2 regions of the Variovorax boronicumulans genome follow, and region 1 is predicted to be linked to the other one. Evidence: predicted binding sites of a transcription regulator. Region 1 holds the regulator's gene; the other holds the start of a gene.
What was found. Region 1 encodes HrcA, which represses chaperone genes, less so after heat shock. Its sites were predicted from a motif close to TTAGCACTCNNNNNNNNNGAGTGCTAA; they were not measured.
Positions count from the first base shown of each region.

Region 1 (14,992 bases):
CTGCTGCACCGCCTGCGGCAGGCGGCTGGTGGCCTGGCTGACCTTGTTCTGCACCTGCACCTGTGCGGTGTCGGGGTCGATGCCCTGGCGGAAGGTGACGTTGATCTCGGCCCAGCCGGCTGCGCTGCTGGTCGACTTGAAGTACATCAGGCCGTCGATGCCCTTGAGTTGCTGCTCGAGCACCTGCGTCACGCTGTTTTCCACCGCCTGCGCCGAGGCGCCGGGGTAGTTGGCCGACACGACCACGGTCGGCGGCGCGATGTCCGGGTACTGCGACACCGGCAGCGTGCGAATGGCCACGCCGCCGGCCAGCATGATGAGGATGGCAATGACCCATGCGAAGACGGGCCGCTGGATGAAGAAATGAGCGATCACGGGAGCTTGCGGTTTCTCGTCAATCGGCCGGAGAAGGCGCAGCAGCGGACGATGCGCCCGCCGTGGACACCGGCACCGGCTTCACTTTTTCGCCCGGGCGCGCGCGCTGCAGGCCGTCGACCACCAGGCGGTCGCCCTCGCGCAGGCCCCGGGTCACGACCCAGTGCTCGCCCTCGGTGCTGCGCACTTCGAGCGCGCGCAGCTCGACCTTGTTGTCGGCCGCCACCACCAGCGCGGTCGGCTCGCCCTTCTCGTTGCGGGCCACGCCGCGCTGCGGCGCCAGGATGGCCTGGCGCTCCACGCCGGACTCGACCTGCGCGCGCACGTACATGCCCGGCAGCAGCAGCCCTTGCGGGTTCGGGAATTCCGCGCGCAGCGTGACCGAGCCGGTGGCCTCGTCGACGGCCACTTCGGAGAACTTCAGCGTGCCGGCATGCGGGTAAGGCAGGCCGTCTTCCATGCGCAGGCGGACCTGGGTGCTGGCCGGCGCCATGTCGCCCGAAATGAAGCGGCGCTTGAGCTTCGTCAACGCCAGGCTCGACTGCACGACGTCGACGTAGATCGGGTCGAGCCGCTGGATCGTGGCCAGCGCCATCGTCTGGCCCGGCGCCACGAGCGCGCCTTCGGTCACGGCGGAGCGGCCGATGCGTCCCGCGATGGGCGCGGTGATGCGCGTGAAGTCGAGGTTGATGCGCGCCGCCTTCACGGCCGCCTGCGCGGCCTTCACGCCGGCTTGCGCCTGCACCAGCGCCGCCTGCGCCTCTTCGTGCTCCTGCCTGCTCACGGCATTGGCTTTGACCAGTTCACCGAAGCGATCGGCCTTGCCGCGCAGGCTGGCGATGGTGGCCTGCGAGGTGGCCAACGCGGCCTGCGCCTGCTCGTGCGCGGCCTCGAACGGGCCGGGCTCGATCTCGTACAGCACCTGGCCCGCGCGGACCATGCCGCCCTCTTCGAACAGCCGCTTGCGCACGATGCCGTTGACCTGCGGCCGCACCTCGGAGACGCGGTAGGCGGCCGTGCGGCCCGCGAGCTCGGTGTGCACGGCCACGTCGCTGGCGTGCAGCGCCACCACGCCGACTTCGGGCGGCGCGTCATCGGTGGTGGAGGCCTGCTTGGCGCCGCATGCAGCGAGCGCGAGCAGGGACATCGGAAGCAGGAGCTTGAAAAGCGGGGTCATGGCCATCGGGAATCGCAGTGCGGCGCGCGCAGGGATCACCCGGCTCGTTACATTTGCACTCAAATGGTGCATTCTGCCTTCGATGTTGCATTGCAACCTGAAGGAATCCTGTGTTTGCCGTAGGTGAAATCGGCGGCGGCCGCAGGCCTCGCTCGCGCCCTCACAGCTGCAAGGAAAAAGGCCGCGCAATGCGGCCTTCGTCGGAGTGTCTACAGAGGGGGAATGTGTGGTGGTAGGCCGTGAGTGGCTTGAACACTCGACCAACGGATTATGAGTCCGCTGCTCTAACCAACTGAGCTAACGGCCCACGCGGGCCCGATTCTATGCGCCGCGCGCGGCCGCTTACTTGCGGTGGCTCAGCGCGTTGCTCACCAGCCGCGACGTGATGTCGACGATCTGGATCATGCGGTCGTACGGCATGCGGGTCGGGCCGATCACGCCTAGCGTACCGACCACCTGGCCGTCGACCTCGTAGTTGGCGCTGACGATGGACAGCTCCTCGAAGGGCACGACCTGGCTTTCGCCGCCGATGAAGATGCGCACGCCCTCGGCCTTGCTCGACACGTCGAGCAGCCGCATCAGCTGCGCCTTCTCTTCAAACAGATCGAAGGCGCGCCGCAGCTGCCCCATGTCACTGGAAAAATCGGTCACCGACAGCAGGTTGCGCTCGCCCGAAATCACGACGTCGTCGGCCTGCGCATCGGTGAGCACTTCGGAGCTGACCTGCACCGCCGCCTGCATCAGCGCGGCGATTTCGCCCCGCAGCTTTTCGACCTCGGACTGCAGGCGATCACGCACCTGCTCGATCGTCAGGCCCGCGAAGTGCGCGTTGATGTAGTTCGAGGCCTCGACCAGCTGCGACTGCGAGTAGTCGGATTCCGGGAAGATCACGCGGTTCTGCACGTCGCCGTCGGGCGAGACGATGATCACCAGCAGCCGCCGCTCCGACAGACGCAAGAATTCGATCTGCTTGAACACCGAGACGCGCCGCGGCGCCATCACGACGCCCACGAACTGCGACAGGTTCGACAACAGGTGCGCGGCATTGGCGATCACCTTCTGCGGCTGGTCGGCCGCCAGGCTTGGCGTGCTCATCTGCTCGCGCTGCGCGGTCAGCATGGTGTCGACGAAGAGCCGGTAGCCGCGCGTGGTCGGCACGCGTCCGGCCGAGGTGTGAGGGCTGGCGATGAGCCCCAGCGCCTCGAGGTCGGACATGACGTTGCGGATGGTCGCGGGCGAGAGATCCAGCCCCGCCGAACGCGAGAGCGTGCGCGATCCGACGGGTTGCCCATCGGCGATGTAACGCTCGACCAGCGTCTTCAACAGCAACTTGGCACGGTCGTCCAGCATTGCAAGATTTTAGTGTTGTAATTTGTGAGCTATGACCTCACGCTTTCGTCACGTCGCCCTGATCGGCAAATACCAGGCTTCCGGCGCCCGGGCGCAAGCCGATGCGCGCGACGGCGTGATGGAGGGCATCGGCGCCTTCCTCGAATCGCAGGGTTGCACGGTGTTCGTGGAGCGTTCGTCCTGCGAGGACACCGACGCCCCGCCCCACCCGCGCTACCAGGCGCTGTCGGTCGAAGAAATCGGCCAGCGCTGCGACCTCGGCCTCGTGGTCGGCGGTGACGGCACCATGCTCGGCATCGGCCGGCAGCTCGCGTGCTACGGCATCCCGCTGATCGGCATCAACCGCGGGCGGCTGGGCTTCATCACCGACATTCCGCTGGACAACTACCAGGCCACGCTGATCCCGATGCTGGCCGGCGAATACGAAGAAGACCACCGCAGCCTGATGCACGCGCAGGTGCTTCGCGACGAGGCCGTGGTGTTCGACGCGCTCGCGATGAACGACGTGGTGGTCAACCGCGGCGCCACCTCGGGCATGGTCGAGATGCGCGTGTCGGTGGGCCGCCATTTCGTGGCCAACCAGCGCGCCGACGGGCTGATCATCGCGTCGCCCACGGGCTCGACGGCCTACGCGCTGTCGGCCGGCGGGCCGCTGCTGCATCCGGCGGTGCCGGGCTGGGTGATGGTGCCGATCGCGCCGCACACGCTGTCCAACCGCCCCGTGCTGCTGCCCGACGCCGACGAGATCGTGATCGAGCTGGTGAGCGGGCGCGACGCCAGCGCCAATTTCGACATGCAGTCGCTCGCCTCGCTCGCCATCGGCGACCGCGTGGTGGTGCGCCGCTCCGACTTCCGGGTGCGCTTCCTGCACCCGCGCGGCTGGAGCTACTTCGACACGCTGCGGAAAAAACTCCATTGGAACGAAGGGGGCTCCTGATGAAGGACCACGCCCCCAGCTTGAGGACGAACTGAGATGGCTTTGCGACGCATCGCACTGCGCGACTTCGTGATCGTGCGGTCCCTTGAACTCGACCTGTCTGCCGGCTTCACGGTGCTGACCGGGGAAACCGGCGCCGGCAAGTCCATCCTGATCGACGCGCTGCAGCTGGCGCTGGGCAACCGCGCCGACGCCGGCGCCGTGCGCGAAGGCGCCGAGCGGCTCGACGTGAGCGCCGAGTTCGACGCCGACCCGGCGCTGGCCGGCTGGCTCGACGAAGGCGGCTTCGAGGCGGGCGACGGCCTGCTGCTGCGCCGCACGGTCGACCTGCAGGGACGCAGCCGCGGCTGGATCAACGGCAGCCCCGCCACCGCCACGCAGCTGCGCGAACTCGGCGACCGCCTGCTCGACATCCACGGCCAGCACGCCTGGCAGAGCCTGACCCGCCCCGAGGCCGTGCGCGGCCTGCTCGACGCCTACGCCGGCGCGCGCACCGACGCGCTCGACGCCGCCTGGCAGAGTTGGCGCCAGGCGCTCTCGGCACTCGAGCACGCACGCTCGGCGCAAGACTCGCTGCAGCGCGAGCGCGAACGGCTGCAATGGCAGATCTCCGAAGTCGCCAAGCTCGCGCCGGGCGCCGACGAGTGGGACGAACTCTCGGCCCATCACTCGCGCATCTCGAACGCGCAGGCGCTCATCGACGCCGCCCAGGGCGCGAGCCAGGCACTCGAAGACGACGACAACGGCGCCCTCGCCGCCCTCACGCGCGCCGCGACGCTGCTGCAGAACTGCGAGCACATCGAGCCCGAATTCCGTACGCTGGGCGAGGTGCTGGCCTCCTGCGTGGCGCAGGCCTCGGACGCGGCCCACTCGCTGCACGGCTACCTGCGCGACACCGACACCGATCCCAAGACCCTCGCCGAACTCGACGAGCGCATGGGCCTGTGGATGTCGCTCGCGCGCCGCTACAAGCGCACGCCGGCCGAGCTACCCGCGCTGCTGGCCGGCTGGCAGGCCGAGCTGCAGGCGCTCGACGCGCAAAGCGACCTCGAAGGTCTGGAGCGCGCCGAGCAGAACACCCAGCAGGCCTACATGAAGGAAGCCAAGGCCCTCGGCAAGATCCGCAAGCAGGCCGCGCCGCGCCTGGCCCAGGCCGTCACGCATGCGATGCAGGGCCTGGGCATGCAGGGCGGGCGTTTCGACGTCGAACTGCAGCCGCTGGCACAGCCCGGCCGCGCCGGCCTCGAAGAAATTTCGTTCCTGGTGGCCGGCCACGCCGGCAGCACGCCGCGCGCCATCGGCAAGGTGGCCTCGGGCGGCGAGCTCTCGCGCATCGCGCTGGCCATCGCCGTGACGACCAGCGAACTGGGCGCCGCGCAGACGCTGATCTTCGACGAGGTCGATGCAGGCGTGGGCGGAGCGGTGGCCGAAACCGTGGGCCGCCTCATGAAGCAGCTCGGCCGCGACCGCCAGGTGCTCGCCGTGACCCACCTGCCCCAGGTGGCGGCCTGCGCCGACCACCACCTCGTGGTCGCCAAGCGCCAGACCACGGCGGCCGGCACGGACGGCCCGCGCACCGAAAGCGGCGTGTCGCGCCTCGCGGCCGACGATCGCGCCCGCGAAATCGCCCGCATGCTGGGCGGCGAAAAAGTGTCGGCCACCTCGCTGGCCCATGCGCGCGAAATGCTGGGCCACAAGACGCCGGCGACCGCCCCATGAACATGAATCTCGACCTCGTCCTCATCACCGGCATGTCGGGTTCCGGCAAGTCGGTGGCGCTGCACGCGCTGGAAGACGCCGGCTACTACTGCGTCGACAACCTGCCGCCCGAACTGCTCACCGCTTTCATCGCGCTGCAGCACGAACAGCAAGCCACGCGCGTGGCGATCGCGATGGACGTGCGCAGCGGCGTGTCGCTGCCGATCGTTCCGCAGCAGCTCGAAGCGCTGCGCGCCGACGGCGTCTCGCTGCGCTCGCTGTTCCTCGACGCGACCACCGACGCGCTGCTGCGCCGCTATTCGGAAACGCGCCGGCGCCACCCGCTCTCGCGCCAGGAAAGCCGCACCGACGTGCCCGAACAGCATCGCGTGCTGGTGCAGGCCATCGAACTCGAACGCGAGCTGCTGGCCGACCTGCGCGATGGCGCCGACGTGATCGACACCAGCCTCATCCGCCCCGCGCAGCTGCAGAGCTACATCAAGGGGCTGATCTCGGCGCCGCAGAACGCGCTGACGCTGGTGTTCGAGTCGTTCGCCTTCAAGCGCGGCGTGCCGCTCGATGCCGACTACGTGTTCGACGTGCGCATGCTGCCCAACCCGCACTACGTGCCGGCGCTGCGCGCGCTGACGGGCCGCGACGAGCCGGTGATCGAATGGCTGCGCGAGCACGACGATGTGGCGCGCATGTTCGACGACATCGAGCAGTTCCTGACGCACTGGCTCGACGCACTGGCGCGCGACCACCGCAGCTACGTGACGGTGGCCATCGGCTGCACGGGCGGGCAGCACCGGTCGGTGTTCCTGGTCGAGCAACTGGCACGCGCCTTCGGTGCGCGCTGGGGCGCGCTCAAGCGCCACCGCGAACTCGACGCCTAACGGCGGAGGCCGCTCAGGCCTCGGCGGTTTCCAGCAGCTTGCGCATCGGGGCGGGCAGCCCCAGCCGGCTCCACTCCTGCGCCTCGACCCAGCGCGCGCCCTCGCCTTGCGGCTGGACGCCCTGCAGCAGCACGGGGTGCAGGTGCAGGTCCTTGTGGGTGAGCACGTGCACGAAGGGTGGCAGTTCCTGCGTGTCGTGCGCCGCGCCCGACGGCAGGGCCGCGAGCAGGTCGTCGTGGCTGTCGAACACCGGCAGGCAATGCAGCCCCGCCCAGATGCCCTTGGCGGGCCGCTTCTCCAGCCACACGCGCCCTTGGGCATCGCGCGCCAGCAGCACCCACAGCGACTGGGCGCTGCGCTTGAGCTTGCGCGTCTTCACCGGGTAGCGCTCGGGCGCGCCCTGGCGCAGGCCCACGCAGCTCGCGTTCACCGGGCAGATCATGCAACTGGGCTTGCGCGGCAGGCAGACCGTGGCGCCCAGGTCCATCAGGCCCTGCGTGTAGCTCGCCACCGCCTCGCGCTGGCCGTCCGGCGGCAGCAGCTGCGTGGCGAGGTCCCACAGCGCGCGCTCCTGCGCCGCCGACGACATGTCGCCGTCGAAGCCGAGCACGCGCGTCAGCACGCGCTTCACGTTGCCGTCGAGGATGGCCACGCGCTCGCCGAAACAGAAGGCCGCGATGGCGGCCGCCGTCGAACGACCGATGCCGGGCAGGGTCACGAGTTCGGCGGCGGTGTGCGGAAAGGCGCCGCCGAAGCGCGCGACCACCTCCTGCGCGCAACGATGCATGTTGCGCGCGCGGCTGTAGTAGCCCAGCCCGCTCCACAGGCCGAACACCTCGTCCTCGGTGCCGGCGGCCAGCGCCGCCACGTCGGGAAAACGTTCGAGAAAGCGTGCGAAGTAGCCCAACACGGTCGTGACCTGGGTCTGCTGGAGCATCACTTCCGAGAGCCAGACGCGGTACGGATCGCGCGTGTTCTGCCACGGAAGCTCACTGCGCCCGTGGCTGCGCTGCCAGCGCACGATCTGTGCGGCGAATTCGGGAGGCAGCGGCGGAGGTGGGGAGACGGCCGCCCGCGCGGCGGTGCGCTCAGGCCGCACGCAGTTGCTCGCCCGCGATGGCGGCGGCCGCGACAGGCGGCTGGCTGCCGTGCTGCGCGATCAGCGAGGTGAACTCGTGCAGCCGCTCCTGCAGCGCGGCCAGGTGGCTTTCTTGCGCGGCGATCTCGGCCAGCCGGTCGTCGAGGCTGCCCGCGGCGTTCTGGATGCGCTCGATCGCCTCGATGCGCTTGCTGAAGTTGCGGCGGCGCTCCTTGAGCTGCGCATCGATCTGCGCGCTCGCGCCCTTGCTCCAGCGCTCGACCTCGGTCATGGCGGCTTCGTTGACCAGCCGCAGCCGGCTGGCCAGCGCACGCACCAGCTTGTCGCAGAAGTCGGCCTGCGCGAGCTTGATCAGGTTGCCCACACCCAGGTAGTGGATGTGGCTGCGCTCGATCTGGCCCAGCTCCTGCTCGAAGCCGCTCAGGTCGGGCTCGGCCGGCGCCTGCAGCGTGAAGCCCTGCTCGGCGTTGAGCTGGCGGAAGGTGGCGTGCAGCATCGACTGGATCTCGGCCGTGGTCGCCTGCACTTCGCGCAGGTTGTTGCGCAGCGCATCGAAGGTTTCGCCGTACACCTTGCGCACGTTGAACTTGACGCCGGGACGCTTGAGCGCCGCGGCCAGCTTGACCATGTCGGCCTTGAGCGCCGTGCGCCCGAGCACCGCGTACACCTCGCGCAGCAGCTTGCCCTGTACCGAGCGCAGCGCCAGGATGCGGGTGTTGCTGCCCTCGAATTCAGCGTGTTCCTGGTCGATGCGCGCACGCATGTGGCGGATCACCGACACGTTCTTGCCGCGCAGGCCCTGCAGTTCGAGCGCCTGCTCCGACAGGTCGCGCTGGCGCACCTTCAACAGGCGCTCGGCCTCGGTGCGCAGCGCGGTCATGCCGGCATCGACCGCGAGCCGCAGCATGGTTTCGCGCTTGCCGAGCACGCCTTCACCGAGCAGCGCCTCGAGCGCCGGCAGCCGGCTGGCGTCGAGCAGGGCCGCGTCATGACCGATCTTGGCCTGCAGGCCCTTCTGCGCCGACACCGGCAGCACCTGCGCCAGCGGCACTTCGAGCAGCCGGGCCGCGCCTTCACGCTGGCGCTCGATCTGCTGCGCGATCTGCGCCGGGGTGCTCAGCGTGTCCCACAGCGTGTCGATCTTGTTGAGCACCACGAAGCGCGTGTCGTGGCTGTCGTCGCCGGTGATCAGGTGCTCGCGCCAGATCGACAGGTCGGAGCGGGTCACGCCGGTTTCGGCGCCCAGGATGAAGACGACGGCATGCGCCTGCGGGATCAGGCTCACGGTGAGTTCGGGCTCGGCACCGATCGCGTTCAGGCCGGGCGTGTCGAGGATCACGAGGCCCTGCTCGAGCAGCGGATGCGGCATGTTGAGCACCGCATGGCGCCAGCGCGGAATCTCGACGCGGCCTTCGGCGTCCTGCACCGGGTTGTCGTCGGGCGTCTCGGGGTTCCAGAAGCCGAGCGCGCGGGCTTCGTCCTTGCTCACCCATCGGACTTCGGCCACCTTGCCCATGGCGCGGGCCAGTTGCTCGGCGTCGCCCACCTCGATGGGCAGCTCGGTCCAACGCGTGGGCCGCTCGCGCCAGTGGGCGAGCGAATGCGGTTCCAGGCGGGTTTCGATGGGCAGCAGGCGCAGCTTGGGCGCCAGTGCGGCGTCGTAGCCCAGCTCGGTCGGGCACATCGTGGTGCGCCCGGCGCTGGCCGGCATGATCCGCCGGCCGTAGCCGGCAAAGAAGATCGCGTTGATCAGTTCCGACTTGCCGCGCGAGAACTCGGCCACGAAGGCCACCATGACCTTGCTGGTGCGGATCTGGTCTTCGAGGGCGCGCAGCCGTTCGGCCACGGCCTGGTCGAGCAGCTCGTTGTCGGTCAGCCAACGGGACAGCCACTGAAGGCGGCGGGCGAAGTTGCTCCGCCAGGCGCCGTGCTGATCGAGCTGTTGGTTGAAAGAGCGGCTCAAGGGGAAGATGTAAGTAAGAATTTACAAATATAACATCGCCACATGGCGAACGGGGTACCGGCAGGAGTTTGCCCCGAAGCAGCCGCCACGGGGCCCGCCTTCCCTAGGATTTCTGGCAATGGGGGCAGTAATAAGTAGAGCGCTGCCCCTGTTTCAACTGCCGGATCGGCGTGCCGCACACCCGGCACGGCTCGCCCGCACGGCCGTAGACGGTCGCTTCGAGCTGGAAGTAGCCGCTTTGCCCGTCCACGTTGGAGAAGTCGCGCAGGGTGCTGCCGCCCTTCTCCACCGCCCGCGCCAGGATGTCGCGCACCGCCGCATGCAGCTTCGCCGCGCGCGGCCGGCTGATGCGCGCCGCCGACAGGGTCGGCCGGATGCCGGCCATGAACAGCGCCTCCGACGCGTAGATGTTGCCCACCCCCACCACCACGTCGCCCGCGAGCAGCACCTGCTTGATGGCCGTGCGGCGTTTCTTCAGCCCGGCATGGAAGGCGTCGAGGTCGAAGGCATCGCCCAGCGGCTCCATGCCCAGTCCGCCGAGCAGCTTGAGGGCCCAGGGCGCCTCTTCGTCGTCCACGTAGACCACGGCGCCGAAGCGGCGCGGGTCGTTCAGCCGCAGGGTGCCGAGTTCGGTGACGAGGTCGAAGTGATCGTGCACGCCGGGCTCCGGCAGGTGGATGTCGAAACGCAGGCTGCCCGACATGCCCAGGTGCAGCAGCAGCAGCCCGCGGTCCAGGTCGATCAGCAGGTACTTGCCGCGGCGGCGCACCTCGCGCACGCGGCGCCCGACCAGCGCCTGCGGCACCACCATCAGCGCCCAGCGCAGCGGCTTGCCGATGCGCACGGACTCGATGCGCGCGCCGGCGATGCGGTCGGCAAAGCCGCGCCGGGTGACTTCGACTTCGGGTAGTTCAGGCATGAAAAGTAAAACTCCGGCAGCGACGAAGCCCCATGCGGCGCTCGTTCAAATGGCTGGATTATTATGGTCAGATGAACCCATCGCCCCGCCGTCACCGCCTTGCGGCGGCCGCGTCTCTCGTGCTGCTTGCCTACACAACGCACGCACAATCTCTCGAACCCACCGCCGCCGGCAACCCGCCTCCCGCCATCGAGCGCACGGCACCGCCGAAGCCGCCGGCGCGCCCCCGGACGACCCCTGCCGCCGCCAAGCCGGCCGCGGAAGCCGCGCAGCCGTCGGCGCTGACGGCCGACCTGTTCTATGAAATTCTCATGGGCGAGATCACCGCCCGCTCCGGCGACCCCGGCTCCGGCTATTCGCTGGTGCTCGACGCCGCCCGGCGCCTGCGCGACGGCAAGCTGTTCCAGCGCGCGGTCGAAATCGCGCTGCAGTCGCGCTCCGGCGACGCCGCGATCTCCGCGGCGCGCGCCTGGCAGGAAGCCTTGCCCAATTCACGCGATGCCCGGCGCATCGAGCTGCAGATCCTGATCGCGCTGAACCGCATCAGCGAAACCGTCGAACCGCTGCGCGCCGAAGTGGCCGCCACCTCGCAGATCGAACGCCCCCTGCTGATGGCGGTGATCGCGCGCACCTACGGCCGCGCCGCCGACAAGAAGCTGGCCGCCTCGGTGGTCGAGCAGGCGTTGGTCGATGAACTCAAGAGCCCGACCACCGGCGGACTGGCCTGGGCCACCGTGGGCCGCCTGCGCCTGAACGCCGGCGACCCCTCGGGGGCGCTGGACGCCGCGCGCAAGGGACAAGCCATCGATCCGTCGTCCGAGGCGCCCTCGGCGCTGGCGCTCGAGCTCATCGACCCGGGCCAGCCGCTGGCCGAGCCGATCGTCACGCGCTACCTCGCGAACAACCCCAAGGCCTCGCCCGACCTGCGCATCGCCTATGCGCGCACGCTGGTCGAGAACCGCCGCTTCAGCGACGCCACCACGCAGTTGCAGACCCTGACCGCCGCGCGCCCCGAACTCGCGGAGCCCTGGCTGCTGCTCGGCAGCCTGCAGATGCAGGCCCGCCAGGAAGCGGCGGCCGAAACCTCGCTCAAGCGCTACGTCGACCTGATGACAGCGCCGGGCCAGAGCCAGGACGCCGGTGACGTCGCCGACCGCAAGCGCGGGCTGACGCAGGCGTATCTCGTGCTCTCGCAGCTGGCCGAGCGGCGCAAGGATTTCCAGGCGGCCGACCGCTGGATCACGCGCATCGACAGCACTGACAACCAGAGCGCCATCCAGGGCCGCCGCGCCAGCCTGCTCGCCAAGCAGGGCAAGCTGCCCCAGGCCCGCGAGCTGCTGCGCGCGCTGCCCGAGCGCACGGCGGAGGAACGCAAGCAGAAACTGCTGGCCGAAACCCAGCTGCTGCGCGAAGCCAAGCAATACCAGGCCGCCTACGACCTGCTGGCCCAGGCCTCGGCCGCCGCGCCGGACGACGGCGACCTCGTCTACGACCAAGCCATGATGGCCGAGAAGCTCAATCGCCTGGACGACATGGAGCGGCTGCTGCGCCGCCTCATGACGCTCAAGCCCGAGAGCCAGAACGCCTACAACGCGCTGGGCTACTCCTTTGCCGATCGCAAGATCCGGCTCGACGAGGCCCGCACGCTCATCCAGAAGGCCGTGCAGCTCGCGCCCGAAGACCCGTTCATTGCCGACAGCCTGGGCTGGGTCGAGTTCCGGCTCGGCAACACGGCGGAGGCGATCCGCATCCTCGAGGCGGCCTACAAGACGCGGCCCGACCCCGAGATCGGCGCGCATTTCGGCGAAGTCCTGTGGTCGGTCGGCCAGAAGGACCGCGCGGTCGCGATCTGGAAAGAATCGCTGCTGACCGACGCCGAGAACGAGACGCTGCAGGAAACCCTCAAGCGCCTGCGCGTCAAACCCTGAATGGCATCGATCACGCACACGGCTCCCGCGCGGGGCGATGAGTCCCTCACCCGCCGCGCGGCGTTTGGCGCGGGCGGCGGCGCACTGCTGCTGTGGCTCTCGGGCTGCGCCCAGCTCTCGGGCGGCACCGCTGCCGCGCCCGGACGTTCGGCCAGCTGGAGCGGGCGCATGTCGCTGCGCATCGACAGCGAACCGGTCCAGACCTTTGCCGCCCTGTTCGAGCTGCGCGGCTCGGCCGAAACCGGCGACCTGACGCTGACCACGCCCATCGGCAGCACGCTGGCCCAGTTGCACTGGGCGCCGGGTGAAGCCCTGCTGAAGAACGGCAGCGAGACCCGCCGCTACGACTCCGTCGACGCACTGATCGAAGCCGCCACCGGCGCCGCCATTCCGGTGGGCGCCCTGTTCGGCTGGCTCGATGGCCGCGCCGACCCCGTGCCCGGCTGGCGCGCCGACCTTGGCCAGCTGTCGAACGGCCGCCTGCAGGCCACCCGCGAATCCCCGGCGCCTCGGGCGGACCTGCGCATCGTGTTCGAACGCTCATGAAGGCGATCTACGACCTTCCCGCGCCGGCCAAGCTGAACCTGTTTCTGCACATTACCGGGCGGCGCGACGACGGCTACCACCTGCTGCAGTCGGTCTTCATGCTGATCGACTGGTGCGACACGCTCCACGTCGAGCTGCGCAACGACGGCCAACTGAGCCGCGAAGACCTCACCACGCCGCTGCCGGCCGACGATCTCGTGCTGCGCGCCGCCCGTGCGCTGCAGGCGCATGCCGCGCCGGGCCGGGGCGCGCACATCGGCATCGCCAAGCACGTGCCGGCGCAGGCGGGCATGGGCGGCGGGTCGTCGGACGCGGCCACCTGCCTGCTCGCGCTCAACCGCCTCTGGAACCTGAACCTGCCGCTGTCGCGCCTGGCGCAGATCGGGTTGAAGCTGGGCGCGGACGTGCCTTTCTTCCTCGGCGGACGCAACGCCTGGGTCGAGGGCATCGGCGAGGAGATCACCCCGGTCAACCTGCCGCCGGCACGCTTCGTGGTGGCCAAACCACCCGAGGGACTCGATACCCGATTAATTTTTTCTGCGGATGATTTGGAACGGGCAACTCCTGTTGCTATAATCTCAGGCTTTGCTGCAGATAGCGAACAGCTAGAAGCCACAAACCTCGGCAACGGGGTTTACGACTTCGGTCACAACGACCTGCAGCCGGTTGCCCAACGGCTTTGCCCCGCAGTCACCGACGCCATCGAATGGCTCGGACTGCAAGGTTTGAAGGCCCGGATGACCGGCTCCGGAAGTTCGGTGTTCGCGAAGATGCCGCAATTGCCGCAGGAAGCGGAACTGCTCGAAGCCCCCCGGGGATGGCAGGTTCGACAATGCGACAATCTGGCAGTTCATCCACTCTGGGGATGGGCAGCCTGAAGAGATAATCGGAACGCTCTGCGGTTCGATGCGACATATATCGGTGGATGGTGCAAACCATCAACCTGTGTAGGGGAGTCGCCAAGCTGGTTAAGGCACTGGATTTTGATTCCAGCATGCAAAGGTTCGAATCCTTTCTCCCCTGCCAAATCTCTCAAACTGCGGCCTGATGGCCGCAGTGCTTCTTTTGCAGTCCACCGGCTGCAATAATCGGCGGCCCACACAGGCCGCCACGACTCGAAACCTTTGGCGGCTTTCCCGCAAGCCCATTTGCACTGCCCGGACGCGCTCATGCAGGCCAATCACCCTGACTTCTTGGTTTTCACCGGCAACGCCAATCCCGGCCTTGCTGCAGAAATCGCGCACAACCTCGGCACCTCGCTGGGCGCAGCACGCGTCGGTCGCTTCTCCGACGGCGAAGTCACCGTCGAGATCAACCAGAACGTCCGTGCGCGCGACGTGTTCGTGGTGCAGTCGACCTGCGCGCCGACCAACGAAAACCTGATGGAACTGCTGATCATGGTCGACGCGCTCAAGCGCGCCTCGGCCGAGCGGATCAGCGCCGTGATTCCCTACTTCGGCTACGCCCGCCAGGACCGCCGCCCGCGCTCGAGCCGCGTGCCGATCTCGGCCAAGGTGGTCGCCAACCTGCTGGAAACCGTGGGCGTCGAGCGCGTGCTCACCATGGACCTGCACGCCGACCAGATCCAGGGCTTCTTCGACATTCCGGTCGACAACATCTACGCCTCGCCCGTGCTGCTGGGCGACCTGCGTCAGAAGAACTACGAAGACCTGATCGTGGTCTCGCCCGACGTCGGCGGCGTGGTCCGCGCCCGTGCGCTGGCCAAGCAACTGAACTGCGACCTCGCCATCATCGACAAGCGCCGCCCGAAGGCCAACGTCAGCGAAGTCATGAACGTGATCGGCGAGATCGACGGCCGCAACTGCGTGATCATGGACGACATGATCGACACGGCCGGCACGCTGGTCAAAGCGGCCGAAGTGCTGAAGGAGCGCGGCGCCAAGAGCGTGTACGCCTATTGCACGCACCCGATCTTCTCGGGCCCGGCCATCGAACGCCTCTCCAAGGGCACGGCCCTGGACGAAGTGGTCGTCACCAACACCATCCCTCTTTCCGACGCGGCCGTCGCGTGCGGAAAGATCCGCCAGCTCTCCGTGGCACCGCTGATCGCCGAAACGATCCAGCGCATTGCCAAGGGCGAGTC
Region 1 is NZ_BKDH01000001.1:97,912-112,903, reverse strand. Features, by position in the region: gene VHAB30_RS00575 (efflux RND transporter permease subunit) at 1-375, opposite strand, end outside; gene VHAB30_RS00570 (efflux RND transporter periplasmic adaptor subunit) at 395-1,522, opposite strand; tRNA gene VHAB30_RS00565 (tRNA-Ile) at 1,783-1,859, opposite strand; gene hrcA (heat-inducible transcriptional repressor HrcA) at 1,895-2,902, opposite strand; gene VHAB30_RS00555 (NAD kinase) at 2,934-3,839, shown strand; gene recN (DNA repair protein RecN) at 3,876-5,558, shown strand; gene rapZ (RNase adapter RapZ) at 5,561-6,433, shown strand; gene mutY (A/G-specific adenine glycosylase) at 6,447-7,481, opposite strand; gene VHAB30_RS00535 (dynamin family protein) at 7,522-9,495, opposite strand; gene mutM (bifunctional DNA-formamidopyrimidine glycosylase/DNA-(apurinic or apyrimidinic site) lyase) at 9,599-10,414, opposite strand; gene VHAB30_RS00525 (tetratricopeptide repeat protein) at 10,486-12,342, shown strand; gene VHAB30_RS00520 (lipoprotein insertase outer membrane protein LolB) at 12,343-12,888, shown strand; gene ispE (4-(cytidine 5'-diphospho)-2-C-methyl-D-erythritol kinase) at 12,885-13,766, shown strand; tRNA gene VHAB30_RS00510 (tRNA-Gln) at 13,838-13,914, shown strand; gene VHAB30_RS00505 (ribose-phosphate pyrophosphokinase) at 14,058-14,992, shown strand, end outside.

Region 2 (14,992 bases), on a different contig from region 1:
CATCGAGCGCGCGGCGGCCGAAATTCCCGAGCTGCGCGACGTGATGCCGCTGCTCGACCGCGCGCGCCACGGCATCGAGTTCTTCGGCATGTCGGCGCAGGCGCTGGCGCACTGGGACGCCATCAAGGCCGCGCGCGGCGTGCGCCGCCTGGGCCTGTTCTGCGAGTTCATGGCCGACCTGGCCCAGTGCACCGACTACCGGCTGCTGTCGAGCGTGCAGATGCAGGGCGTGCAGGGCAGCGACGGCGATGCGCAGGTCGACCAGATCAACGACATCGTGAACCGCATCACCAACAACATGACCGACTCGATCTCGATGTCGGACGTGGCCGCCGAGCTGGGCATGAGCGAGAGCCGCTTCAGCCGCTTCTTCCGCCGCTCGACCGGCAACAGCTTCACCGACTTCGTGAACCGCGTGCGCATCAACAGCGCCTGCCACCTGCTGATGCAGACCGACCACTACGTGACCGACATCTGCTACCAGGTGGGCTTCAACAACGTGGCGAACTTCAACCGGCGCTTTCTCGAAATCAAGGGCATGACGCCCAGCGAGTTCAGGCGCCAGGCCGACACGCGCTTCGGCTGACTTCTTTCAAGGCGAACGCGCCCGCTCCGAAGGCGCCATCAGGGAGACCATCTTGTATCTGGGACTCGACCTCGGCACGTCCGAGCTCAAGGCATTGCTGCTCGCGGACGATCACCGCATCGTCGGCGTGGCACGCGCGCCGCTCACGGTCGACCGGCCGCAACCGCTGTGGTCCGAGCAGGCGCCTGCCCAGTGGTGGCAGGCGCTCGAGGCGGTCATGGCCGAGCTGCACACCACGCACGCCGAGGCGCTGCTGCAGGTGCGCGCCATCGGCTTGTCGGGCCAGATGCACGGCGCCACGCTGCTCGACGCGGCGGGCGAGGTGCTGCGCCCGGCCATCCTCTGGAACGACGGCCGCAGCGGTGCGCAGTGCGAGGCGCTCACGCGCGCCGTGCCGCGCCTGGGCGAGATCGCGGGCAACCTCGCGATGCCCGGCTTCACCGCGCCCAAGCTGCTGTGGGTGCGCGAGCACGAGCCTGAGGTCTTCGCCCGCGTGGCGCGCGTGCTGCTGCCCAAGGACTGGCTGCGCTTCATGCTCAGCGGCGAAGCGGTCAGCGAGATGTCCGACGCGGCCGGCACGCTGTGGCTCGACGTGGGCGCGCGCGACTGGTCCGACGAACTGCTCGCCGCCACGGGGCTCACGCGCGCTCACATGCCGCGGCTGGTCGAAGGCAGCGAAGTCTCCGCGCTGCTCAAGCCGGAACTGGCGGCGCGCTGGGGATTGCGCGAGGGCGTGAAGATCGCCGGCGGCGCGGGCGACAACGCCGCCAGCGCGGTCGGCATGGGGCTTGTGGAGCCGGGGCAGGGCTTCGTCTCGCTCGGCACCTCGGGCGTGGTGTTCGTCTCGACCGACCGCTTCCTGCCGAACCCCGCGCAGGCGATGCACGCCTTCTGCCATGCCTTGCCCAGGCGCTGGCACCAGATGTCGGTGATGCTCTCGGCCGCCAGCGCGGTGAGCTGGGCGGCGAAGACCTTCAAGTTCGCGGACGAGGCGGCGCTGCTCGAAGCCGCGGCGTCGGTCGCGCTGGCGGACCGGGCGCGCTGCCCGCTGTTCCTGCCGTACCTGTCGGGCGAGCGTTCGCCGCACAACAACCCGAATGCGCAAGGGGTGCTGTTCGGCCTCACGCATGCGCATGGCCCGGCGGAGATCGCCTATGCCGTGGTCGAGGGCGTGAGCTTCGGTTTGCGCGATGGCTTCGACACGCTGCGCCTGCCGGCCGACATGCCGCTGCGCGAAGTCGCGCTCGTGGGCGGCGGTGCGCGCAGTGTCTGGTGGGGGCAGTTGTTGGCCGACATCTTCCAGGTGCCGCTGACGCTGTATGCGGGCAGCGAAACGGGCGGGGCGCTCGGTGCGGCGCGGCTGGCGTGGCTGGCCGATGGGGGCGAGGTCGCCGAGGTGTGCACGCTGCCGCCGGTGAAGCAGACGCTGGAGCCTTCATCCGAAGGAGCCGATGGACACAAGACGCGGCATGCGCGGTTCCAGGTGCTCTACATGGCGCTGCGCGACCAGTTCCGATAGGCCCGATCTAATACCGAGCGCCCATAGAAAAAGCCCCGCCGAAGCGGGGCTTTTTCATTTCGCGAAACACCGCGGAACCGGCTTTGCCGGGCCGCAGGTGTTGCCCCCGGTAGGGGGTTGGCGTAGCGGACACGAAGTGCCGCGCAGCCTGGGGGCGAGCGAAATTACATGCCCATGCCGCCCATGCCGCCCATGCCGCCCATGTCGGGCATGCCACCGCCGCCGGCGCCGGACTCGTCCTTGGGTGCGTCAGCAACCATGGCTTCGGTCGTCAGCAGCAGCGAGGACACCGAAGCGGCGTTCTGCAGTGCGGTGCGGGTGACCTTCGTCGGGTCCAGGATGCCCAGCTCGAGCATGTCGCCGTACGTGTCGTTCGCAGCGTTGAAGCCGTAGTTGCCCTTGCCGGCCAGCACAGCGTTCACCACCACCGAGGCTTCGCCGCCGGCGTTGTTCACGATTTCGCGCAGGGGCGCTTCGATGGCCTTCAGCACCAGCTTGATGCCGGCTTCTTGATCAGCGTTGTCGCCCTTGACCGACTCGCCCACGGCTTGCTTGGCACGCAGCAGTGCCACGCCGCCGCCAGCCACAACGCCTTCTTCCACTGCAGCGCGGGTGGCGTGCAGGGCGTCTTCGACGCGAGCCTTCTTTTCCTTCATTTCGACTTCGGTGGCCGCGCCAACCTTGATCACTGCCACGCCGCCGGCCAGCTTGGCCACGCGCTCTTGCAGCTTTTCACGGTCGTAGTCGCTGGTCGCTTCTTCGATCTGAACGCGAACTTGCTTCACGCGGGCTTCGATGTCACCAGCAGCGCCAGCGCCGTCGATGATGATCGTGTTTTCCTTGCCCACTTCGATGCGCTTGGCTTGACCCAGGTCGGCCAGCGTCACCTTTTCGAGCGTCAGGCCCACTTCTTCAGCGATGACCTTGCCGCCCGTCAGGATGGCGATGTCTTCCAGCATGGCCTTGCGGCGGTCGCCGAAGCCAGGAGCCTTCACAGCCACGACCTTCAGGATGCCGCGGATCGTGTTCACGACCAAGGTAGCCAGGGCTTCGCCTTCGACTTCTTCGGCAATGATCAGCAGCGGACGGCCCGCCTTGGCGACTTGCTCCAGCACGGGCAGCAGGTCACGGATGTTGCTGATCTTCTTGTCGAACAGCAGCACGAAGGGGTTGTCCAACAGCGCCGATTGCTTCTCGGGGTTGTTGATGAAGTAGGGCGACAGGTAGCCGCGGTCGAACTGCATGCCTTCGACGACGTCGAGTTCGCTGTCCAGCGACTTGCCGTCTTCCACGGTGATCACGCCTTCCTTGCCGACCTTGTCCATCGCGTCAGCGATGAGCTTGCCGATGGTTTCGTCGCTGTTGGCCGAGATGGAGCCGACTTGCGCGATTTCCTTGGAGGTGGTGGTGGGCTTCGAAGCCTTCTTCAGCTCGGCGACCAGGGCCGTGACAGCCTTGTCGATGCCGCGCTTCAGGTCCATCGGGTTCATGCCGGCAGCCACCAGCTTGAAACCTTCGCGAACGATGGCTTGTGCCAGGACCGTGGCGGTCGTGGTGCCGTCACCAGCGTTGTCGCTGGTCTTGGAGGCCACTTCCTTCACGAGCTGGGCGCCCATGTTCTGCAGCTTGTCCTTGAGTTCGATTTCCTTGGCCACGGACACACCGTCCTTGGTCACGGTGGGGGCGCCGAACGAACGCTCGAGCACCACGTTGCGGCCCTTGGGGCCCAGGGTCACTTTGACTGCGTTGGCCAGGATGTTGACACCCTCGACCATGCGTGCGCGGGCTTCGCCGCCGAAGACTACGTCTTTTGCTGCCATGATGAATTAACTCCGAATGGATTGAATTTGGATGGGATCGAAAGGAGGAGAAGAATTACTTCTCGACGACTGCGAACAGGTCGTCTTCCTTCATCACGAGCAGTTCGTCGCCATCGACCTTGACGGTCTGGCCGCTGTACTTGCCGAACAGGACGCGGTCGCCGACCTTGACGGTCAGTGCGGCCAGTTCGCCCTTGTCGTTGCGCTTGCCCGGGCCCACGGCCAGGACTTCACCCTGATCGGGCTTTTCGGCGGCTGCGTCGGGGATGACGATGCCAGAGGCGGTCTTGGTTTCGCTGTCAACACGCTTGACGATCACGCGATCGGCCAAAGGACGAAGTTTCATTGCATCTCCTGGAAGGGTAAGAAACGGGTTTGTTTGTGGTCGGGCGCCGGAGAAACCGGCGACCTGTCGACTGGATGGGAGGGCTGTTAGCACTCGTCAGCAGCGAGTGCTAATCATAAGGGCATTCGATGACCTTTCAAGGGCGGCGCCCTTGCCGCCGTTCGGCACCGCCGTGCTTTTCCGGGGAAACACCGGGTGGCCGGGTGCCTTCGGCCGGGACGCTTTGAGATATTTTGCCCGGGCAAAATAAGGCCTTGCTCATGTCGCCGATGCGCGGAGGTCGCGCGCGCAGATTGCTTTTTTGTAATCCGGGTGATCGGTGGTGGACGGGCTTGGCTTCCTAGAGTCGCGGCATCCCGGCAACCTCCAAGGACACCATGACACACACCTTCCGCAACACCGTTTTCGCCGCAGGAGCCGCACTGGCCGCTGCCGGCGCCTTTGCTTCGGGCACCCATGCCGGTGGCCACGGCCACGATGCCGAAGCCGCCGTCGGCAAGCCTGGCGTGGCCGCCAAGGTGACGCGCACGGTCCAGGTCGACATGACGGACTCGATGCGCTTCACGCCGGCGGACATCAAGGTCAAGCAGGGGGAGACGGTGCGCTTCGTCGTCAAGAACTCCGGCGTCCTGAAGCACGAGCTCGTGCTCGGGACCGAGAAGGCGCTACTGGCGCACTACGAGGCCATGAAGAAGAACCCCGAGATGGAGCACGCCGATCCGAACATGGTCACGCTGGCCGCGGGCAAGACCGGCGAGATCGTCTGGCAGTTCACCCAGGCCGGCAAGGTCGACTTCGGCTGCCTGCAGCCGGGCCACTACGACGCTGGCATGAAGGGCGCGGTGCTGGTGGGCAAGGCCGGCAAGTGAGCGTGATGCGCACGCGTCTTTCACGCGCCGGCCGCCATGCCGGCGCTTTTTCTTCAAGGGTATCGCGCGACAGGGCTTGACCTTCACATCGTGTCAATCTGGACACTGATCGCTTCCCCCTCAAGGGCTTCCCCCTTTCCTGTCGGAGAACGCGAATGAACGACACGTCCACCAGGCACGCAGGACACCCCCACGGTCATCACGACCACCACGATCACCACGCATCGCACGGGCATGCGCCCGCGGGCCCTGCGCAGCCCGCCGCGCAAGGCACGGTCTACACCTGCCCCATGCACCCGGAGATCCGGCAGGACCACCCGGGCAACTGCCCCAAGTGCGGCATGACGCTGGAGCCCGAGATGCCGACCCTCGACGAGGGCGAAGATCCCGAGCTGAAAGACTTCAAGCGGCGCTTCTTCTGGACGCTGCCGCTGAGCGTTGTCGTCACCGTGCTCGCCATGGCCGGCCACCGCCTGCAGTGGTTCGAGATGGGCACGCAAAGCTGGATCGAGCTCGTGCTCAGCGTGCCGATCGTGCTGTGGGCCGGTTGGCCGTTCTTTGTGCGCGCGGTGCAGTCGGTGGCGAACCGCAGCCCGAACATGTGGACCCTGATCGGCCTGGGCACGGCCGCCGCCTTTGTCTACAGCGTCGTGGCCACGGTGGCGCCGGGCGTGTTCCCCGCGTCGTTCGTGTCGATGGGGCGCGTGTCGGTCTACTTCGAAGCGGCGGCGGTGATCATTTCGCTCACCTTGCTGGGCCAGATCCTTGAGCTCAAGGCGCGCTCGCAAACCTCCGCGGCCATCAAGTCGCTGCTGGGGCTCGCGCCCAAGACGGCGCGCCGGATCGGCGCCGACGGCACCGAGGAAGACGTGCCCATCGGCCACGTGCATGTCGGCGACAAGCTGCGCGTGCGCCCCGGAGAGAAGGTGCCGGTGGACGGCGTGGTGATCGAAGGCGGCAGCGCGGTCGACGAGTCGATGCTCACCGGCGAGCCGCTGCCCGTGACCAAGCGCGTGGGCGACAAGCTCATCGGCGCGACGCTCAACACCAATGGCGCGCTGGTCATGCAGTCGGAAAAGGTCGGCTCGCAGACCGTGCTCGCGAGCATCGTGCAGATGGTCGCGCAGGCCCAGCGCTCGCGCGCGCCGATGCAGCGGATGGCCGACCGGGTCGCGGGCTACTTCGTCATGACGGTGATCGCCATCGCGGTGCTGACCTTCTTCGCCTGGGGGTTCTTCGGGCCGCAGCCCAGCTGGGTCTACGGCCTCATCAACGCCGTGGCGGTGCTCATCATTGCCTGCCCCTGTGCGCTCGGCCTCGCGACGCCGATGTCGATCATGGTGGCCACCGGCAAGGCGGCCACGCAGGGCGTGCTGTTCCGCGATGCCGCGGCGATCGAGAACTTCCGCAAGGTCGATGCGCTCATCGTCGACAAGACCGGCACCCTGACGGAAGGCCGGCCGCAGTTCGAGCGCGCGGTGCCTGCGCCGGGCTTCACGGCCGACGAGGTGCTGCGCCTGGCGGCCAGCCTGGACCAGGGCAGCGAACACCCGCTGGCCGACGCCATCGTGCGGGCGGCGCGCGAGCGCCAGCTGGCGCTGGACACGCCCGAGGGGTTCGAATCCAGCAGCGGCATCGGCGTGAGCGGTGCCGTGGCCGGCCGGAAGCTGGCGCTCGGCAACACGGCGCTCATGGAACAGCTGCGCGTGCGGGTCGACGCGCTCAAGCCGCAGGCCGAGGCCCTGCGGGCCGAGGGCGCGAGCGTCATGTTCCTGGCGGTGGACGGCCAGGCGGCCGGCCTGCTCGCGGTGTCGGACCCGATCAAGCCCACCACGCTGGAGGCGCTGGCCGCGCTCAAGGCCTCGGGCCTGCGCGTCATCATGGCCACGGGCGACGGGCTGACCACGGCTCGGGCCGTCGCCGCGAAGCTGGGCATCGACGAAGTGCACGGCGAAGTGAAGCCGGCCGACAAGCTCGCGCTGGTCGACAGGCTGCAGCGCGAGGGTCGCATCGTCGCGATGGCCGGCGACGGCATCAACGACGCGCCCGCGCTCGCCAAGGCCGACGTGGGCGTGGCGATGGGCACCGGCACCGATGTCGCGATGAACAGCGCCCAGGTGACGCTGGTCAAGGGCGACCTGCGCGGCATTGCGCAGGCGCGCGTCATCTCCGAGCAGACCATCGCCAACATGAAGCAGAACCTGGGCTTCGCCTTCCTCTACAACGCCCTGGGCGTGCCGCTGGCAGCGGGCGTGCTGTTCCCGTTCACGGGCTGGCTGCTGTCGCCGATGATCGCCGCGCTGGCGATGAGCCTGAGTTCGGCGTCGGTGATCACCAACGCCTTGCGCCTGCGTGGCGCTACCTGGCGCGAGGCTTGAGAAGGCCCGCCAGGGCCTTCTGGTCTTCGGCCAGCTGGATGCGCATGAGCTGGAGCACGCGCACCGCCAGGCCGGACAGCGGCTGTCCCGGCGGCAGCACCAGCATGCCCGCGAAGGACACCTCCAGCGACAGCGGGCGCACGGCCAGGCCGCGCTGCGCGTACTCCAGCGCGGTGACCGGGTTGACGACGCCGATGCCCATGCCGCTCAGGGCCATCTCGCACACGCTGGCCGCGTAAGGGGTCTCGACCAGCACGCTCAACGCGACGTTGCAGTCCGCCAGGGCCCGCTCCAGGCGGCGCCGGGACGCATCTTCCGGGTTGAGCGCGAGGAAGGGCTCTTCGGCGAGTTGATGCGGCTGGATGGTCCTGGCGCGGGCCAGCCGGTGCTTGGCATGCATCACCACCACGCCCGGAAAGCGCGCGAATTCGGAGTGCTCCAGGCCGGTCGTCGGCATCTCGTCGGCCATCAGCCCGAAGTCGACCTGGCGCCCCAGCACGGCCTCGTGCACCTCCCGCGAACTGAGCACCTGCAGCGAAATCTGCGGGCGGGCGTCGGCATCGCCGCGCTCGGCCACCAGCCGCGACAGCACCCGCGGAACGAAGCTCAGGCCGAAGGCCGGGTACACCGCCATGCGCAGCGTGTTGACGCCGAAGCGCTTGAGGCTGCGCATGCGGTGCTCGATGCTGCTCAGGCCCACGAAGACGCGCTCGACCTCGACCAGCAAGGCCTGCGCTTCGGGCGTGGGGTGCAGGCGGCCGCGCAGCCGGCGGAACAGGGGAAAGCCCGCGGCTTCCTCCAGCCTGCGCAGCGACTGGCTGATGGCCGGCTGCGTCACGCCCAGCAGCGCGGCCGCCTTGCTCGCGGAGCCCACGGACATCACGGAACGGAACACCTCGATCTCTCGGAGCAACATATAACAACCGCTTATGGAGAAAGAATTTCGGGCGCGATCCGGATTATCTCCAGCGTCCTAGAGTCGGTGTCTTCAGCCACTTCCCGAAAGACGCGAGATGAACCTTCGAACAGCGCTTGCAGTGACGGTCCTGGCGTGTGCGGCGCCCGTGTGGGCGCACGACTTTTCCAGCGACGTCGCCAGGTTCCAGACCCTTGCGGCCACCCGCAAGCCCGACAGCCCGCAGGCGGTGGCCGCCAAGCTGGCGCTGGAGCGGGCGCAGGGCGAGATGGAGCAGTCGGACGTGAAGATGCTGCTGCGCATCCGTTCGATGACCAACGCCGGCCTGCGTGCCCTCGGCGAGCAGCCGGCCTTGCTTACCAGCGAGTACAAGCGCCTCGAGGCGGCACTGGCCAACCCCAAGACCCAGGACCCGGCCCGGATCGCCACCGCCCGCGAAACCTTCACCCGCCTGGGCGTGGAGATGAAGGTCTACACCGATCTCGAAACCATGGCCGTCGAGCAGATGAAGCATGCGCTGCAGCTCATCGAATCGGCCCCCGCGAACTGACTTCCATCGTGAACCCATCCATTTCCCATCCCGGCACGTCCTCTGCAGACGCCGCCTTCGCCAGCCTGGCGCCGCCGGTGTGGCGCGCCTCCACGGTCGTCTTCGATTCGCTCGACGATTTCGTGCATCGCCGCACCCGCCTGCCGGACGGCTTCAGCTACGGCACGACGGGCACGCCGACGCAGCGCGCCCTCGAGGCGCGCATCGCCGAGCTGGACGGCGCCGCGCACGGCATCGTCTTTCCCTCCGGACAGGCGGCCATCTGCGGCGTGCTGCTCGCACTGCTCCAGAAGGGCGACCACCTCTTGATGACCGATGCCGCCTACGGCCTGGCCAAGTCCTTTGCCGTCGAACGGCTGCAGGCACTGGGCATCGAGGTCGAGTTCTATGCGCCGCGCATCGGCGCGGGCATCGAGCGCCTCGTGCGCCCGAACACGCGGCTCATCTGGCTGGAGTCGCCCGGCACGGTGACGATGGAGGTGGAGGACGTGCCGGCGATCACCGCCGTGGCGCGCGCCCGTGGCGTGCTGACCGCCATCGACAACACCTGGGCCAGCCCGCTGGGCTTTGCCGCGCTGGCGCACGGCGTCGACCTGTGCATTCACGCATGCACCAAGTACATGGGCGGGCATTCGGACGTGCTGATGGGCAGCGTCACCACCCAGGACGAAGGCCTGTACCGGTCCTTGCGCAGCCTGCAGTCGCTGATGGGGCTGGCCGTGAGCCCGGAGGACTGCTTCCTGGTGGCTCGCGGCCTGGACACGATGCAGGTGCGCATGGAGCGCCAGGCCGCCAGCGCGCGCCTGATCGCCGGGCAACTCGCCGCGCACCGCCTCGTGCGCCGCATGCTCTTTCCGGCGCTGCCCGGCGCGCCGGACCATGCGCTGTGGGCGCGCGATTTCGCGCAGCCCGGCTGCGTGATGTCGCTGCAGCTCGTGGACTGCCCCTACGACGCTTACCGGGCGCTGTTCGCCGGCCTGAAGCGCTTTGCCATCGGCGCCAGCTGGGGCGGCGTGCGCAGCATCGCGGCCTTCTACCCGGCGGAGGAACTCGCCAGGCGCAATTTCTGCGATGTCGAAGGGCCGGTCGTCCGCCTGTCGATCGGCCTGGACGACCCCCAGGCCCTGCGCGACGAGCTGCTGGGCGCGCTGGACGCCTGCGCCACGCGTTTCGATCTCTGATCCCCGACACCTGGAGCCCGCGATGACTTTCAAGCCGACCCTTCACGCCGCGTTGATCCGTTCCTTCCTCGCCATGGCCGGCCTCGCGCTGTGCGCCGGCGTTGCCGCGCAGACCGCATCGCCGCTGGACGGCACGCTCAAGAAGATCAAGGACACCGGGGCGATCACGGTGGCCACGCGCGGCGCCTCGATCCCGTTCAACTACCTGGACGACCACAACAAGCAGGCCGGCTTCGCCTGGGAAATCTCGCAGCGCGTGGTCGCCCAGGTGAAGAAGGACCTGCAGCTCGCCCGGCTGGAGGTCAAGACCCTGGAAGTCACGCCGCAGACGCGCATTCCGCTGGTCGCCAACCAGACCGTCGACCTGGAGTGCAGCTCGACCACCAACAACGCCGAGCGGCAGAACCAGGTGTCGTTCTCGACGACCTTCTTCGTCGTGGGCGCGCGGCTGCTGGTGCGCAAGAACTCGGGCATCAAGCACTGGGCCGACCTCGTCGGCAAGAACGTCGTGGTCAGCGCGGGCACCACGGCGGAGCGCATGCTGCGGCAGCTCAACGAGAAGAACAAGTGGGGCATCCAGATCATCCTGGCCAAGGACATCAACGAGAACTTCCTCACCGTGGAAACGGGGCGCGCGGTGGCCGCGACGCAGGACGACATCATTCTGTTCAGCAACATCGCCCGCGCCAGGAACCCGGCGGACTGGGAGGTGGTCGGCGTGCCGCAGCAGAAGGAAGCCTATGGCTGCATGCTGCGCAAGGGCGACGCGGCGTTCAAGAAACTCGTGGACGGCGTGATCACCGGGATGATGCGATCGGGCGAGTTCACCGCGTTGTACGAGAAGTACTTCCTCAAGCCCATCGCGGTGAAGGGCAGCGTGACGGTCAACTTCCCGATGTCGCCCGACATGCAGGAGCTCGTGCGCCATCCGAGCGACCAGCCGCTGTAAGGCACGGACGCGGCCACCCCTTCACGAACCGAACCGCCTCCCGGCACCCTTCGCGATGCACTACACCTGGGATTGGTTGATCTTCTTCAAACCCTCGGTCACGGGGGAGGGCCTGTACGGCCTGATGCTCGTGCGCGGGTTGCTGTGGACGGTCGCGCTGTCGCTGCTGGCCTGGACGCTGGCATTGGGCCTGGGCCTGATCGCCGGCGTGGCCCGCACGCTGCCCCACCGGACGGCGCGCACGCTGTCGGCGGTGTACATCCACTGCTTTCGCAACACGCCGCTGCTGGTGCAGCTGTTTCTCTGGTACTTCGTGGTGCCCGAGCTGTTGCCGACCGCCTGGGGCCATGCGATCAAGCAGATGAACCCGACCGCGAACCAGTTCCTCACCGTGCTGGTGGGCCTCACGCTCTACACGGCGGCGAAGGCGGCTGAGCAGGTGCGCGCGGGCATCGAGTCGGTGCCGCGCAGCCAGAAGCAGGCGGCCATGGCGATGGGCCTGGGAACCGTGGCGGCCTACCGCTACGTGATCCTGCCCCAGGCCCTGCGCATCGTCATCCCGCCGCTGACCTCGGACTTCCTGAACGTGTTCAAGAACTCGGCCGTCGCGCTGACGATCGGGCTCATGGAGCTCACCGGGCAGACGCGCCAGCTCAGCGAGTTCAGCGCCCATCCCTTCGAGGCCTTCATCGTGGCGACGCTCATCTACATGGCGATCACCTACGGCGTGATCGTGCTGATGCGCCGCATCGAACATCGGGTGCGCGTGCCCGGGCTGCTGGGCGCCGCGTGATGGGCTACGACTTCGATTGGGTCGCCCTGCAGCGCGCCTGGCCCTACCTGCTGCAGGGCCTGCAGATGACCGCGCTGCTGGTGGCGGCCTCCATGGCCGCGGGCATCGGCCTGGGGACCTTGCTGGCGATCACGCGGATCTTCGCGCCGCGGCCGGTGGCGGCGCTCGTGGCGGGGTACGTGAACCTGTTCCGCTCGATCCCGCTGATCCTCACGATCCTGTGGATCTACTTCCTGATGCCAGTGGTGCTGCGCGCCGTGACCGGCGACCCGAACCTCGGCGTCGGGCCGATCTACGCCGCGCTCGTGGCGTTCGTGCTCGCGGAGTCCGCGTACTACTGCGAGATCATCCGCGCCGGCATCGGCAGCGTGCGCGCCGGCCAGATGCAGGCGGCGCAGTCCCTGGGGATGTCGCCGGGGCAGGCGATGCGGCACGTGATCCTGCCGCAGGCCTTTCGCAACATGACGCCCTCGCTCATCAACCAGACCATCGCGCTGCTCAAGGACACCTCGCTGGTCTACGTGATCAGCCTGAACGACTTTCTCGGCGCCGCCAGCAAGGTGGGACAACGCGACGGGCGCGTGGTCGAGGTCTACATCCTGGTCGCCGTCGTCTACCTGGTGCTGTGCACGGCGGGCGCCTGGTGGGTCACGTGGCTGCAACGGCGCAAGGTGGCGGCGGCGACCTGAGGCCTTCTCAGAACTTCGCGCGCAGCGTCAGCTGCACCTCGCGCCCCGGTCCCGGCAGGATCAGGTTGTCCACGCTGCCGTGGGCCGAGACGTAGTACTTGCGGTTCGCGATGTTCTTCAGGTTCAGCGCGATCTCGTAGCGCTCGGTCTTGTAGTTGGCCGCGAGGTCGGCGGTCAGGTACGAGGGCAGCGTGACGAGGTTGCTCAGCGAGGCGTAGCGCGCGCTGACGTAGTTCAGGCCGCCGCCGGCGCTGAAGCCGTGGCCGAGGTCCTTCATGGCCCATACGAAGGCTGAGTGACGCGGCGTGAGCGCGGCGGTCTTGCCCTGCACCGGGATCGCGGCGCCCACGGGCAGCTGCAGCGAACTCACGGTGGCGAGCGACCTGGTCATCTTCGCGTCGAGGTAGGCATAGCCCGCGCTCACGTCCCAGCGGCCCGGCAGGCGGCCGTTGAGCGCGAGCTCCAGGCCGTTGGTGCGCTGCGTGCCGACGTTGATCTGGCGGCGCGGGTTGTTCGGGTCGGTGTTCTTGATGCCCGAGCGTTCCAGGTTGAACAGCGCGGTCGTGAGATTCAGGCCGCCGTCGAGCAGGTCGAACTTGGCGCCGATTTCCTTGTTGACGGTGATCTCTGGCGCGTTGTCGATGTTGCCGGTGGACAGCGCGAAGTTCTCGCCCGAGGGCTGGAATGAGCGGCTGTACGACACGTAGTACGACTGCACCGTGTCGGGCTGCCACACCACGCCGGCGCGCGGGCTGAACTTGCGGTCGGTGCGTTCCAGCGGCGCGAGCTTGCGCTCGAAGCTGGTGTCCTGCTTGAACACGTCGTAGCGCCCGCCGATCAGCGCCTTCCAGTGCGGCGCCAGCGTGATCTGGTCCTGGAAGTAGACGGCCGCGGTCTTGAACTCGCTGTTGCTCGGGATCGCGCCGTCGGCGAGGTAGGTGGCCAGCGGGATCGGCAGCGGGTCCGCCACCGGGCTGAACAGGTTCACGCGCTGCGCTCCTGTAGCGGAAGACACGCTGAACAGCCGCTTGCGCTGCACGCCGAACTCGGCGCCGACCAGCCACTCCTGCTTGAAGCCGCCCAGGTCGTTGCGCCAGGTCAGGTCGGTCTGGTTGAACCAGCCGCTCTCGTCGCGGTCGACGATGCCGCGCGTGCGGCCCACCGTCAGGCGCACCGGGTCGGTGGTGCCGCTGGGCAGCGTGTTGTTGCGGTCCAGGTGGTAGCTCGAATAGCGCGTGGTGTTGCGCAGGCTCAGCGCGTCGCTGAAGCGGTGGTTCAGCGTGGCGGTGAAGGTCTGCACCTTGCTGGTCACGGTGTCGTCGCGCTTGCCGTGCGCCGAGCCGTAGTAGGCGCCGATGGGCACGTCGACCGGGCGGCCGTTGAGCGCCGGAATGCCGAAGTCGGTGAGGCGCTGGTCGCGCAGGTTGGTGTACTGCAGCAGCAGGTCGGTCTGCGGGCTGAACTTGATCGCCAGCGAGGGCGCGATGTTGTAGCGGTCGGTGAACTGCTGGTCGCGGTAGCTGTCCGACTGCTCGCCCGCCACGTTCAGGCGGAAGGCCATGTTCTCGCCGATGGGCGTGTTCAGGTCGATCGTGCTGCGCGTGTAGTGGTGGCTGCCCAGGCCCAGCGAGACCTCGCCGAAGCGGCGCTCGAACACGGGCTTCTTGGTCACGCGGTTGATCAGGCCGCCCGAGGAGCCGCGGCCGTAGAGCACGGCGGCCGGGCCCTTGAGCACCTCGATGCGCTCGGTGTCCGAGAGGTCGCGAAAGTACAGCGCGTCGTCGCGCACGCCGTCCACGAACCAGTCGGAGATGCCGCTGAAGCCGCGGATCACGACCTGGTCGCGCTGGCCGTCGCCGTGGTTGAAGCTCACGCCCGGCACGTTGCGCAGGGCGTCCTGCATCGACACGGCGCCCTGGTCGCGCAGCAGCTGCTCGGGCAGAACGTTCACCGCCTGCGGCACGTCGCGCAGCGGCGCGCTGCCCTTGGTGGCGGTGCTGGTGGCGGCCGGGGCGTAGCCCTTGTCGTCCTCGGCGCTGACGGTGACTTCCTTCAGGGTCGTGGCGGCGGCCTGTGCCAGCGCGACGCCCGACAGCGACGCGAGGGCGGCGCCGGCCAGCAGCGAAAGGGGCCACAGCGGGCGCGAGGGGGTGGCGGTGCGGGTGGCTGTGCGGGAAGAGGGCTTCATGTTGTCCGGTTGTGCTTGTTCTTGGAGGGCGGCGCCGCGCAGGCACAGCCGTACGCGACAACGCCCTTCGTCGCGAGAGACGAAGGGCGTTGTCGTGCCCTGCCTTGAACTGGAAATGTCTGGGTGAGGCAATGGCGCAGCGCGGACGGAAGAAGCTCCGTGGCGGGACGCCATGACGGCCGCTGGACGCGGCGGGCTGAATTCTAAA
Region 2 is NZ_BKDH01000002.1:122,307-137,298, reverse strand. Features, by position in the region: gene VHAB30_RS20535 (AraC family transcriptional regulator) at 1-586, shown strand, start outside; gene xylB (xylulokinase) at 639-2,105, shown strand; gene groL (chaperonin GroEL) at 2,270-3,925, opposite strand; gene VHAB30_RS20520 (co-chaperone GroES) at 3,981-4,271, opposite strand; gene VHAB30_RS20515 (cupredoxin domain-containing protein) at 4,649-5,140, shown strand; gene VHAB30_RS20510 (copper-transporting P-type ATPase) at 5,296-7,518, shown strand; gene VHAB30_RS20505 (LysR substrate-binding domain-containing protein) at 7,499-8,434, opposite strand; gene VHAB30_RS20500 (hypothetical protein) at 8,532-8,984, shown strand; gene VHAB30_RS20495 (trans-sulfuration enzyme family protein) at 8,993-10,165, shown strand; gene VHAB30_RS20490 (transporter substrate-binding domain-containing protein) at 10,188-11,114, shown strand; gene VHAB30_RS20485 (amino acid ABC transporter permease) at 11,170-11,907, shown strand; gene VHAB30_RS20480 (amino acid ABC transporter permease) at 11,907-12,596, shown strand; gene VHAB30_RS20475 (TonB-dependent receptor) at 12,604-14,784, opposite strand.
Region 2: a site for HrcA is predicted at 4,358-4,384, ahead of VHAB30_RS20520 (co-chaperone GroES). Genes of this name have one in related genera too.